Regions from separate parts of the Anaerocolumna sp. genome, predicted to be linked through region 1. Evidence: a T-box and tRNA genes for the amino acid it is inferred to sense, from the RefSeq annotation. Region 1 holds a T-box; the other regions hold tRNA genes.
The links. A T-box is a leader RNA that pairs with one kind of tRNA and senses whether it is charged. The one in region 1 lies ahead of thrS (threonine--tRNA ligase), so its partner is inferred to be a tRNA-Thr.
Positions count from the first base shown of each region.

Region 2: it has a tRNA-Thr gene. The T-box ahead of thrS (threonine--tRNA ligase) is inferred to sense a tRNA for this amino acid. The anticodon was not compared.
Region 3: it has a tRNA-Thr gene. The T-box ahead of thrS (threonine--tRNA ligase) is inferred to sense a tRNA for this amino acid. The anticodon was not compared.

Region 1 is NZ_DAMAUC010000007.1:125,219-130,011, reverse strand. Features, by position in the region: gene thrS (threonine--tRNA ligase) at 968-2,926, opposite strand; T-box leader at 3,049-3,253, opposite strand; gene RT261_RS07880 (YdcF family protein) at 3,341-4,093, opposite strand; gene RT261_RS07875 (glycosyltransferase family 4 protein) at 4,103-4,793, opposite strand, start outside.
Region 2 is NZ_DAMAUC010000001.1:53,704-58,496, forward strand. Features, by position in the region: gene RT261_RS00250 (ABC transporter ATP-binding protein) at 1-223, opposite strand, end outside; gene RT261_RS00255 (ABC transporter permease) at 195-953, opposite strand; tRNA gene RT261_RS00260 (tRNA-Pro) at 1,337-1,411, opposite strand; gene RT261_RS00265 (epoxyqueuosine reductase QueH) at 1,550-2,197, shown strand; gene sigH (RNA polymerase sporulation sigma factor SigH) at 2,430-3,059, shown strand; tRNA gene RT261_RS00275 (tRNA-Thr) at 3,072-3,144, shown strand; gene RT261_RS00280 (hypothetical protein) at 3,484-3,606, opposite strand; gene RT261_RS00285 (helix-turn-helix domain-containing protein) at 3,943-4,793, opposite strand, start outside.
Region 3 is NZ_DAMAUC010000017.1:62,584-67,376, reverse strand. Features, by position in the region: gene RT261_RS14180 (InlB B-repeat-containing protein) at 1-1,212, opposite strand, end outside; tRNA gene RT261_RS14175 (tRNA-Pro) at 1,502-1,574, shown strand; tRNA gene RT261_RS14170 (tRNA-Thr) at 1,650-1,722, shown strand; gene RT261_RS14165 (DegV family protein) at 1,942-2,814, opposite strand; gene RT261_RS14160 (ABC transporter ATP-binding protein) at 3,150-3,923, shown strand; gene RT261_RS14155 (ABC transporter permease) at 3,910-4,740, shown strand.

The DNA.
Region 1 (4,793 bases):
TTGGCAAGCAATTTTTATGCTAATTCTATTTTTCAGAGCTTCATTCACAATGTCCAGGTACTGACCCTTAAATTCACCACTCTCAGGTAATCCAGTCGATGAACGCTGTCAGGTAGGTTTACCCGTTTTTCAGATTTTTACTATGTTGGGTTGGATATACTATCAATATTACTTGTCGAAGATGAGCCAAATGCTTGTAAAGAGTTTGTTGATTGCCTAGGTGAAGAAGATGATATTTCTCTTATCGGAATAACCAACAGTTCAATAAAAGCATTAGATTATGTACCAGATTTAATAATTTTAGGTTTATAATTGAATAAAGGAAGTGGATTATTTTAATTGCAAGACCCTAAAACACCATCTAACCCACGCTTTTTGTTGGACGGGTAGTACAAAAACAAATTCGCTGGCTAAGTAGAATTCTGCATTGATTTCGCCCAATGTAATAGAAAAATGTTCTTTTAGGGGGAAATATTTATTTTTACTTAGTAAAGTATTAATGATTTTTTAAACCATTTAAATAATTATCCATAACCTCATTACCTTCATCAAAATTTATACATTATATGCTGAATTAAAAATAATAATTTATGTTGCAATAATTATTTTAAGAATTATTTTTTATCTATTTTATCTATTTTCAAATTTAAAGTTGCAATTATTGTATATATTTTTATATTATCACATAAATTAACATTATTATATAATTTGTATAATTTAATGTATGTTTTTGTAGAAATTAACCGTTTACTTCAGCATGAAATATCATAATACCATAATTCACGAAACCATATTTTATGCCTCATAATTATTCCATCTTTTAATTGCTTTCACCTATTTAAGTTTCTCCATTAAATTTGTGTATAAAAAAGCCCCATAGAATAGAGCCAGAAAGAAGATTTTTTACTTTAATCCTTTTTCTGACTTCTATTCTATAGGGTTTATTTTAATTCAGAACAGTTCTTTATTACTTTTGCTCTTCTACTTCAATTTTTTTAATCTCTTTTGTTCTGATTTCTTTACAAATATCATTTATGAAAGTATCTATAAATTTTTGTCCTTCATCTCCAAGGTAACGGCTTCTTACAGATACTAAGCCTTCTTCCTCTTCTTTTTGTCCAACTACCAGCATATAAGGAACTCTGTCAAGTCTTGATTCACGGATTTTATAACCGATCTTTTCTGCACGTTCATCAACGCTGCAGCGAATTCCATTATCTTTTAGCTGACTTTCTACTTTCTTTGCATAATCATGATATTTTTCTGAAATAGGAAGTATTCTTACCTGTTCAGGACATAACCAGGTTGGGAATAATCCGGCATATTTCTCAATCAGCCAGGCAAGGGTTCTTTCATAGCAGCCCACGCTGGTTCTATGAATAACATAAGGACGAACTTTTTCACCGTTCTGATCGATGTAGTACATATCAAACTGTTCTGCAATCAATGCATCCCATTGAATGGTAATCATAGTGTCCTCTTTGCCATATACATTCTTAGCCTGTATATCTACTTTAGGACCATAGAAGGCAGCTTCTCCTTCTTCTTCTGTAAAAGGAATTCCAAGATCAATTAATATATTTCTGATTCTTCCCTGAGTTTCTTCCCAAACTTCTTCAGTACCGATATATTTTTCTTTATTATTAGGATCCCATTTGGATAAACGGTAAGTTACATCTTCTTCAAGGCCTAATGTTTTTAAGCAATATCTTGCAAGATCAAGACAGCCTTTAAACTCTTCATCCATTTGATCCGGTCTTACAATTAAGTGGCCTTCAGAAATAGTGAACTGACGTACACGAGTTAATCCATGCATTTCACCGGAATCTTCATTTCTAAAAAGTGTAGAAGTTTCACCATAACGAAGGGGAAGATCTCGATAGGATCTTTGTGCTGATTTATATACATAGTACTGGAAAGGACAAGTCATAGGGCGAAGGGCAAATACTTCTTTATCCACTTCTTCATCACCAAGTACAAACATACCTTCTTTATAATGGTCCCAGTGTCCGGAGATTTTGTATAAGTCACTCTTTGCCATAAATGGAGTCTTTGTTCTTACATAGCCTCTTCTATCTTCTTCATCTTCAATCCATCTTTGCAGTGTTTGGAGAATCTTAGTACCATTAGGCATAATAAGAGGTAAACCCTGACCTATAACATCTACAGTAGTAAAGATTTCCATCTCACGTCCAAGTTTATTATGGTCACGTTTTTTAACATCTTCCAAATGAGCTAAATAGGCATCCAGATCTGCATTCTTGGTAAAGGCAGTACCATATACTCTGGTAAGCATCTTATTCTTCTCACTGCCTCTCCAATAAGCACCGGAGGAAGAGATTAATTTAATAGCTTTAATACTCTTTGTACTCATTAAGTGAGGGCCGGCACATAGGTCAACAAAATCCCCTTGTTTGTAGAAAGAAATAACCGCATCTTCCGGAAGGTCTTCAATTAATTCAACTTTATATGGCTCATTTTTATCTTTCATAAGCTGAATTGCTTCTGCTCTGGGAAGAGTAAATTTCTCCAGTTCTGCTCCTTCCTTGATAATCTTTTTCATTTCTTTTTCCAGTTTATCAAGTGCATCTCTATCAAATGGTTCTACATCAAAGTCATAGTAGAAACCGGTATCAATAGAAGGTCCAATTGCAAGCTTTGCATGGGGATACAATCTTTTAACTGCTTCTGCCAACACATGTGAAGCAGTATGTCTATATGCTGCTTTACCAGCATCCTCATTAAAGGTTAATATATTTAATTCACAATCTTTATCCACTACGGTTCTTAAATCCACTACTTCACCGTTTATTTCACCGGCACATGCCATTCTGGCAAGGCCTTCGCTAATGTCCTTTGCAATATCTATAACGGACATACTGTTTGCATACTCTTTTGCTGATCCATCTTTTAATGTAATCTTCATATAACCATGCTCCTTTCAAAATGTTGAAAGAATGAATTATTTTCAACCCATTCTTCGTTCATGATTCCTTCGAAAAAAGACGATAAAAAAATCGTCTCTTTCGAATTACTATCCAGTAAATCGAAAGGGACGAGTATCTATTCACTCGCGGTTCCACCCTCATTGGTAATGTATCATTACCCGCTTCTTTCTGATTATAACGTAATCACCGGGCCGGATTAGAGCCACTCAGAGGTAGTCTTCAGATGATTCCTATTAAGATATTCTCAGCCAATATATCTCTCTCTGTAATATTTCACATCTTACTCGTCTCTTCAACGTATTAGGTGTTTAGAATTTTTAATTAATTTTTATTATAACATTGCAAATTTCTTTGTCAAGAGTAAAATACCTGTAGTACTGTAAAATAATTCTTTATATGTTCCCAATCAATCTATCTTTCACTACTGCGAAGAACTCTCTAATATAATAATTCAATGTTAAAACATGATCCGAAGGTGCTCCAAGGCCCTGTGCCTTCAATCCCTGCCTTTTAGCAATTCCCATAGCCCGGTATACATGGAAACGGCTTGTTATAAGAACAACAGGTACCCCTTCTTCTTTTAGAAACTTTTTGCTGTATTTCATATTTTCATAAGTATTAACAGATTGATCTTCTTTTATAATCCGGAATGGCTCAATCCCTTGTTTTACCAAGTAACTGCCCATCGCCTCCGCTTCTGATATATCTTCTCCCTCTCCTTGTCCTCCGGACACAATTACTTTCGCCTTTTTATTCTCTTTAAGATATTTACAGGCGGTATCCATACGTTTTTTTAATGTTTTGGATAATACCCTTCCCTTTACTTGAGCACCCAGTACGATTACATACTCTGCCGATGTACTTACTTTTTTACATCCTGCCGCAATAATTCGTATTTCTGTCAGAATAAAGATGGCGGCACCTAAGATTAATATAATAACTGCCACTGGCTTAATGTATTTCCAAATGGCAATTTTGTCTGTATCCATCAAAGGATAAAGGAATGCTGCAAGTATTAGAAGCATTCCTGTAACTATCCAAAACTGCAAAAAAGAGGCTTTGGGTCCTGCATATAGTATGATTATTCCAAAGTATAATATACAACATACGCCTATTAATAAAAATGTAACTGTAAACAGATTCATGAATTACCCCTATCTACGAGATAAACGTCTTATTTTTCTCGACTCATATTCTTCACGCTTCTTCGATATGGCATCCCGTTTCATAACTTCTTCATAAACTTTTTCTACGTTTCTTGCAAATGCTTCCGTAGACAGTTTTTGTACATTCTTTCTTGCATTTTCGCCATATGCTATATCTGACTCACCGAATAGCACTGAATCCAGGCCTTCTAACAACCCTTTTCGGTCTGTAAAATCATAGCCATTCCAGCCCGGAACCAAAATGTCATCTAAACATCTGTCCCGTCTGGCTACAATAGGAAGCCCTGCAGCCATGGCTTCAATATATGTCAGCCCTTGTGTCTCGCTGGTAGAACCGCTTACAAATACATCACCCATTCGGTAAAACAATCCAATATTATCCCAAGGCTGTGCTCCGGTAAACAAAATTTTTCCGCCCAAATTTCGTTCTGCCACCATTTGTTTCAAGGTTTCCATCTCAGGCCCATTGCCTACAATAACAAACTTTACATTTTCTCTTTTACTCATGTATTCCGGCATTGATTCTATGATTTCACTAATGTTTTTCTCCTTGGAAACACGTCCCAGATAAAGCATTATTTTATCCTGTTCCTGAATATCATATTGCTTTTTTAATCTTAGTACATCTTCCTTAGAATAAAGAGCAGGATTAAACTTTTTAAGATTCACCCCTGTAGGT
Region 2 (4,793 bases), on a different contig from region 1:
AATCTCCCGGTAAGAGAATGTTGCCGTTATCCGGCTGTTCCAAACCATGAAGCAGTTTTAAGAAAGTAGTTTTACCACAGCCGCTTTTCCCAATAATAACGGTAATACTTCCTTCGTCAATAGTTAGATTTATATCATCTAAAACCGGTATTTTTTTGTCCGAAACCATATAACTTTTACTTAAATGTTCTATTTTAACTCCAGCTATCGCCAACACCTCCATGAGAAATCTTCTTTATACCAAAGGAAAATAATTTATCACAACAAAGACCAACAGTACCTATTACGATAATACCAACAATCACTTTATCAGAGCGGGCCATTTGTTGTGCATCCAATATAAAGTAGCCAAGACCGCTGGAGGCAGCAATCATTTCAGCTCCAATAATAGAACGCCAGCTGTATCCAAGACCGGTACGCATGCCTACCAGAATATCAGGGATGGCATTTGGCAGCATAATGTGAAAGAATTTGCGGCTGGTAGTAAATCCAAAGGAATCACCTACTTCCAGCAACTTAGTATCACAGGAAACCAGCCCCTTTTTTGTATTCAAAAACATAGGAAAGAAGGAAGTCAAAACAATAATAATTATCTTGGATGTTTCACCAATTCCAAACCATAGAATCAGCAAAGGAATTAGGCTTAATGGCGGAACATTTCGAATAAATTCAACCATATGGCTATAGTAAGGAGCAGAGTCAGGTTTAATACTTGATAATACACCCAAAGAAAATGCCAGAAGGAATGCAATTGAAAAACCGATAATAACCCTCAATAAACTGTCCCATATATGAGTAAATATCTCTCCGGACTTACACATTTTAATAAAAGTATCCAATACTTTTCCTGGGCTTGGAAGCACATAAGCACTCCATATATGCAAAGATGAAAATAAAAACCATAAAGCAAGTATGATAACAATAATGGAAATGGATTTGATATATTTTTTCATAATGGCACTTCCTTTTAAAAATGAATCGTAATAATTACATGTCTAATATAAATTCCCGAATTACTAATTGATTTATGTGTTAATAAATTATAATCATATATGAAAAAAATATAAAATAGTAATTTATAATTTGCAAAAACATATTTTATAACTTAATATATCCTTATGTACAATAAAAAAACCTTGCAGTCAAGAAGACGCAAGGATAGAAATCAATAGCTCTACAACCATTGATGTAAATTCACTATTCATACATCGCCTTCTTACTCGGGACGAACCCTTGTATAATCAGCACGATAAATAAAAAATCAAGGCGACAAGAATTGAACGAGTTCAATTCTGCAATGGAGCCCCTTGACTATATAACTTTACTATATAAAAAATCGAGGCGACAAGATTTGAACTTGCGACCTCTGCCTCCCTAAGACAGCGCTCTAGCCAAACTGAGCCACGCCTCGATTACTCATGAAATATCAGTTGATTTTCACAGCAATAATATAATATAATATTCTTAGAAGAAAATCAAGTCTTTATCTAATAATATTTATAAAAAAGATAATTTAGTACTTTTTCTTTACAGAATGAGAGGAAAATTGATGAATAAAAGAAATTATCAGAAAGAATTGGATGCACTCATAGAACATTTTACAAAAGAAGGAATTACACCAACCCTTTTACTTCATAGTTGCTGTGCCCCTTGCAGTAGTTATGTTCTGGAATATTTATCACAATTCTTTCATATAACCATATATTTTTACAATCCTAACATTACCTCTAAGGAGGAATATGAAAGGCGTATTGAAGAACAACAACGGCTTATCAGCAAATTACCCGTTAAGAATCCGATAAAATTCTTACGGGGAGAGTATGAGCCAGACCGTTTCTATCAAGTGGCAAAAGGTTTGGAAAAGGAACCGGAGGGCGGGGAACGTTGCTTTCGATGTTATGAATTGCGCTTGCAAGAAACCGCTAAGTTAGCAAAAGAATTGGGCTTTGATTATTTTACAACCACTTTGTCCATAAGTCCTTTAAAAAATGCAGCTAAGTTAAACGAAATAGGGGAAATGCTGAGGGAGAGATATGATACTCCATATCTGTTCTCAGATTTCAAGAAAAAGAACGGTTATAAACGTTCTACAGAACTATCCAAAGAATATAACTTATACCGCCAGGACTATTGTGGCTGCGTGTATTCTAAAGTGGCACGTGAAAATGAAAAGAAAGCCTGCTTGGAAAATCATTAACGATAATAACACTTGAAATAATATTTGAAAAAGTACTTAATAATATATACAAAATAATATATACAGACATTTAAAATAATATTTGAAATAATATTTAAAAAGCATTTAAAGTAAAATTTAAAAAGCACTTAAAATGATATTTGAAATAAAACTTTAAAATAATACTTGAATTGTTATCTAGAAAGTAATCTAAATAAAAAAGAACGATAAAAATGAATCAGGAGGTGGTAATATGCTTGAAGAAAAATATGATGTATTATTGGATGAGGATATTATCGCCTTAATCCATAATAACGATCCCGATGCCATGGATTACATGCTAAACCGATATAAAAATCTGGTACGTAAAAAAGCAAAAGCCCTGTATCTTATCGGGGGAGATAAAGACGACCTGATACAAGAAGGAATGATTGGGCTATATAAAGCCATTAGGGACTATGATTCTGATATGGATAACTCTTTCTTTAATTTTGCAGATTTATGTATATCCAGACAAATATTCAGTGCTATTAAGGCTTCCAACCGAAAAAAGAACCTTCCACTAAATACATATGTATCCTTGGATACGCCTGCCTATATTGAAAATTCAGATGCAGATGAAAAAGCTTCCTTGGTGGATTTAATGTATGAGCATAAAGGTTCAAATCCGGAAGAATTAGTTATTGACAAAGAGAGTACAAGTATGTTAGAATATGAACTCGTAAGGCACTTAAGCGGATTTGAAAAAGACGTGCTGGATTTGTATTTACAAGACTATTCTTATTTACAAATAGCGGATAAATTAGACAAAGAGCCCAAGTCCATTGACAATGCATTACAACGAATAAAAACAAAGTTAAATAAGTTACTAAAGAAATTATAATAGTAGCTAACTGCCCCCGTAGCTCAGTCGGTAGAGCGTTACCTTGGTAAGGTAAAGGTCTCGAGTTCAAGTCTCGTCGGGAGCTTTTGAAAGAAATATTGTAAATTTAATAGGACAGCGGTTTAAAGACAAAGTAAAAGCACTCTGAAATGAGTGCCTTTTTCATTGTTTGGGGTTTATTTGAGGTTTATCTGTCCAAAAAAAGAACGCAGTAGGGTGGCAGAAGTATGACGAAGACCATGCAGAGGTATGTTGGGAAGTTTTAAAGAGTTATCCTCAACCGTAGCATTATATTTGTGGATAATATCCTTGAAAGTCTGATACGGTGTGGATATATTCATCTGCTTGCCGTTCCACTGGATAAAGATATTATTATTTTCCTGCCAGTTCTTGCCTTCACAGCCTTGCCACTGATCGCCAAGGCTTACTTTAAGTTTCTAGAATCTGGTGTAAAGGTAGTTTCCTCTCTGATTTGTTTACCTGTTACATCATAGCCATTACTTACTGTGATGCGGTAGCTGCTACCTCTCTTTTCTACTGTAGCCATTGTATCAAACATCCTTTCGTAATGTGCTATTTGAGCCTGTATGATACAATATACGTGTTGGAGTTATTGTTATAGGCTCATGCTTATATAGTATCTATTTAAGCCGTTCCTGTGCCAACAGGAGCAGTTTTTAACGTTGTTGACTTTATTATGTATTTTAGGAGATAATATGCTTAGCAAGACAGCCGGAAGATAGCTCAAACCTATCCGTCCCGGCGAAAATTATATTACGATAAAAATAGTCGTCCTAACTTTTTTGCGGAGAGCAGGGCGGCTATTTTTTTGTGCTTGTCATTTCTGACAAGTGTTATAATAGCTATAAGCATAAATATTTTTTTACTTCGCTTTACGAAACTGTAAAGGTGTTTTGCCATAAATTTTATAAAACATTTTAGAGAAATTAGAGGAGTAATCATAGCCTACTTTTTTGGATATAGCATCAACACTTAAATCTGTTGTAGAAAGTAGGTTGGCAGCAATAGTCATTCTTACATGGTTGGTATATTCGCCAATTGTCATGTGATAATGTTTGGTAAAGCCTGCCTTTAGTTTCTGCTCATTTAAAAATACCATTTTACTTAAGGCTTTAATACTTGGCGGGCTGCTATATTTTTCTGAAATGATATCGTGAGCCTTTTGGATAGCCCGGATGTCGGAAGAAGTTAAATTAAGGCTTCTGCTGCCAATCATTATGGTTCCATAATTAATCTGATTAGTAAATGCATTCTCAGGATATTTTCTCACCTCGTTGATAAAAATACCGATACATTCCAGAATTTTAGCTTCCAGATAGATATTATTTAGAGCATCTTCATATGCCAATCCTTGCAGTTTTCTTACTATATCAGCAATTTCCAGAGGAAGATAAGTATAAGTATAATTTTTGATCAGGCTTTCTAAATCTATAATATCCGGAAAGTTTGGTTTTATAATTTCCGTAAAGTACCGTTCATGAATTGTAATCTCAGTTCCATGATAATGCTGTCCTCTTTTCCAGACCTGTCGTCCTTTCAAATCCTGCTCCATAACAAAAAAAGAGGATGGACTAAAGGAAGCGGGAGGATTATCTCCAATTCTAAATTCTGTGATACCTTTATATACAAGACCAAAACGAATAAGATGTTCCGGATTATCAAAGGAAAGTGAGAAATTTTTTGGAATTGTATAGTCGGCAATTCCAAGATTAT
Region 3 (4,793 bases), on a different contig from region 1:
CTTGCCTTCTATGGTTTCTAAATTTCCTGAAGTCGTTACTTTAACATTAATATTATTAAATATAGAATTTGTTATGGTTGTTGAATAATCACCAGCTACAAATCCAGATGCAACAATATCAATATTTAACGCCCCATCAGAAGATATTGTAATTCCGTCAAAAACACAATTCTCAATTGTTGTTCTCTTGGTACGCCCCGCTAATGCTCCTACACAAAGCTTAACATTGGTAGACTTGTCAATTACAATATTCGCATCCTTCATTGTTAGATTCATTATCTTAGCACCTTCTAATTTAGAAAATAATCCGTAAGATACCTCTTCTGCTTTTTTAGCAGCAATTCCAGAAACACGATTCTTTACATTTAGATTAAGATTTTCAATAGCATATCCGTTGCCATCAAATACTCCGCTAAAACCTTCAATTGGTGTCCAAACTTCCTTGGATAAATCCATATCATTAGCTAATATGTAATGTCCTTCCTTATTATCTGCCATTGCCTTTAAATCACTTACAGTTTTAACACGTTTTAAATCACCTTCTACAAATTTGCAGTAGATATTTATTTGAGCTTTTCCGCCATTTGAGTAATCGATATCGTCTTCTTCGATTAGTTGGTTAAATTCATATTTTTCTATACATTCCGGATCCTTATAATAATCAATTAAAGTATATCCTTGCTTCTTGGGTTCTGTAGATGTAGGACGCTTTAATTCACTTCCAACATTAATTGTCCATTTTAATAAAGGACTCTCATCAGGATTTGCTGCATCTAAGAAGTTAATAGATGGATTATCAGCCCATCTTGCATATAAAGATAAGCTCTTATCAACGGTAGACTCGTCAGAAATTCGGTCAGCTGAAAAATCCCATAAATCTTCTTCATTAAAATTATAAACCGTTCCATTCTGTGTTTCTTCTGTTGTATACTTGGTATACCACCCAACCAGTGACTTATCACCATTCTTGGGCTGTACCAGCATACCTGAAGTTCCGCTTGGCTCAAATAATAAAGAATTGTCTGCATAATAAACGACTCGTTTCTTTTCTTGATTGATATGACCACCTAAAGTATCGTATGTAACTACATATTCATAACCCTGTTCTTCCGGATGCACGAACAGGGAACTGGTTCCGACACTACAACCACTAAGAAGCAATGTTGAAGTGGCCAACGCCAATACCATAATTCCTTTTTTCACCTTGTACATATGTCCTCCCAAAATTATCCAAAATCTACGAATGTAAAAAAAGAGAAACCACCCCCATACCCAGGTATAAGAATGCTTCTTCGCAGATTTATTATGTAAATTTTACTAATTCAACTGATTATAGCAACTTTAGATGGAAAAGTCAATATTATATACCAAGAAGAATTATTTTTCCAGTAGAATTATTTTGACCCGTAAGAACAATAATTTTAGTCTTGACTTTTTTCTTAAAAAGTATCATAATATCTTTGGCAAGGTTGATAGTAACCCTTTCTTTGCCATATTAATTCGAGGTGTGGCTCAGATGGTAGAGCGCTGCGTTCGGGACGCAGAGGCCGTGGGTTCGAATCCCGTCACCTCGATCTTTATTTTATTAGCCGATACTAGTACGGCTGCTTCTTAGCTCTTTAGAAGCAAATTTGTACCATATATATTCTGCTGGAATAGCTCAGTTGGTAGAGCAACTGATTCGTAATCAGTAGGTCGTCGGTTCAAGTCCGATTTTCAGCTTACAGAAGGCTCTCAGGCCTTTTTTTATTGCAAAAAAGCTGTCATTCTAAGCCCTTGGGCAGAATCTGTTTATAAGATTCTAAACATAAAATTCTATATATCTGAAATTTATGCTTAGAATGACAGTTTATTGTTTTACAACATTATATTTTATAAACGAGCTTCTATTAAATAATATTATTCTATTAGTAGTTTTATACAATTATTTTTCCGAATAAACTATTCTCTGCTTTCTCCCATGAAGCATATCCCTACCGCACCAGGACCGGAATGCGCTCCTATGCTTGGACTTACGGTATTCACTATCACGTTGTTAGTATGCAGTCTTTCTTTTATTAATTTTACTATGTACTCCGCATCCTCTTGCGCATCACCATGAACAACACAGATTACATTGTCTTCTTCTTTATATTTACCCATTTGTTTTTCCATATCGTCTACAATTGTAATTAACGATTTTTTACGGCCTCTGGCAGTACCGGAAGAAACCAAGGCTCCTTCTTTATTCACAATCAACAAAGGTTTTATATTAATAATACTTCCTACGATTGCAGTCATCTTAGATACTCTTCCCCCTCTTTGAAGGTGAAATAAATCATTTACTGTAAACTGCACGCAAAAGTCTAATTTGTTAGCTTCAATCCATTCAGCAATTTCTTCTAAGGTCTTACCGGCTTCTTTTAACTGAACAGCTTTCATAACCACCATGCCTTCGCCCATGGACACATTTAAAGAATCCAATACAATAATCTTTACACCAGGATTTTCTTCAGATATTTCTCTTGCACCAGTTACAACATTGCTGTGGCCTCCACTAAGAGCAGAAGAAAAACTAATATGTAAAATATCTAAACCTTGGTCCGCATATTTTTGAAAAGTTTCCCTTATAACAGCCGGATTACTTGCCATAGTGGTGGGCATCAAACCAGTCCGCATCCTATCATAGAATTCTTTTGGAGTCAAGTTAATTTCGTCACCATATGTAATGCCTTCCAAATCATAATAATGAGGTATAATTCCAATCTTTTTTTCTTTTATGTAATCAGGTAATAAATCGCAATTAGAATCTGCAGTAATAACAAAATCTTTCATCTTACAACTTCTCCTTCTGTATATTTTTTTCAGATTTCCAAACATGATGTTGATTTCAGGCATCTCAAAAAATAGGTACTATTCTTTTGTAATAACACTATCCTATAAAATTATATTAGACCGTCTTTATGACAAAATTCAAGAATTCAGAACTTATAGCTATATTTTAACCGATTTAACACTATTAATCTACTATTATCTTATAATTTTTTTATTAATATTTTACTTAATTTTTATTATTTTTATAAATATAACGAATGTGTTTATATTTTCAGGAAAGTAACCTAACAATTTTGCCTTCATATAATACTATATAACTAAATATGGAGGAATATATGGGCGAATTTTTAAGAATTGACCACGTTAGTTATAACTACCATAATCTCGAGAGTGAAACTCCCGCTTTGGACGATGTTTCGTTTTATGTAAATGAAGGCGAATTTCTTGCTATTGTGGGACCTAGCGGATGTGGAAAATCGACCCTTCTATCGCTGATTGCCGGACTTATTGCTCCTGACAGCGGGGATATCTATATAAATGGTAAAGATATTAAATCATCTGGGAAAAATATTGGTTACATGCTGCAAAAGGATCATTTGTTAGAATGGCGTTCTACTCTTAAAAACCTTACTTTAGGTCTGGAGATTCAACATAAACTGACAGATCAGAGTTATTTGTTGATTAATGACATGTTAACTACTTATGGGTTAATCACTTTTAAAAATGCAAAACCATCTGAACTTTCCGGAGGTATGAGACAAAGAGCTGCTTTAATCCGTACTTTATTATTAGAACCTGATATTTTGCTCTTGGATGAACCATTTTCTGCTTTAGATTATCAAACCAGAATTGAAGTATCGGATGATATTTGGAGTATTATACGCAAAGAAAAGAAAACCGCTATATTGATTACACATGATATATCGGAAGCGGTTTCCATGGCGGACCGAATTATAGTTTTAAGTCTTCGTCCGGGAACCGTAAAACGTGTTATTCCCATAAACTTAACTGTAGAAGACAAAACTCCTTTTCGTTCAAGAAGTGCTCCTGAATTCAGGGATTACTTTAATTTAATATGGAAGGAGCTAAATAGAAATGAGGAAGAATAAAAACAAAATAAATTCTACTGAACTGGCTATTTCCGCTTCCCACCAGGCCTTTGTAAAAAAGCACATGAAGAAAATGCGTATCATACGAATCTATCAGATACTCATTATCACTTCGTTTATTGCATTATGGGAATTAACAACTCGGGCAAAAATACTTAACTCTTTTATCTTCAGCAGTCCCTCAAGAGTTGTAAAAACATTTCTGGATATGACTTCTGACGGAAGTATATTTTATCATATGGGTATTACTTTAATGGAGACTTTCGTCAGTTTTGCTTTAGTTATTATCATTGGCTTTCTGGCTGCAACTTTATTGTGGTGGAATGACAGTATTGCAAAAGTATTAGAGCCCTATCTTGTTGTACTAAACAGCCTTCCTAAGTCAGCATTGGCACCGGTTTTTATTGTATGGCTTGGAAATAACGTCAAAACCATTATTGTAGCCGCAATATCTGTGGCGGTATTTGGAACCATTATTAGTTTATACACCAGCTTTTCCAATGTAGAAGAAGATAAAATCAAATTAATCCGAACATTAGGAGGCAGCAAGAAAGATATACTGCTGAAAGTTATTATTCCAAGTAATATTCCTACTCTGATCAGCATTATGAAGGTTAATATCGGATTGTCTCTGGTAGGTGTTATTATTGGAGAGTTCTTGGCAGCAAAAGCCGGACTGGGATATCTGATTATTTATGGCAGTCAAGTATTTAAATTGGATTGGGTCATAATGTCCATTGTTATACTTTGTATTATGGCAACCTCTCTCTATCAGTTATTAGCTATTTTAGAAAAAAAATATGCAAATAGAATGTAAATAATTTTTATTATTAAAATACTGAAAGCCTATTTATTATAGACTATTTAAAA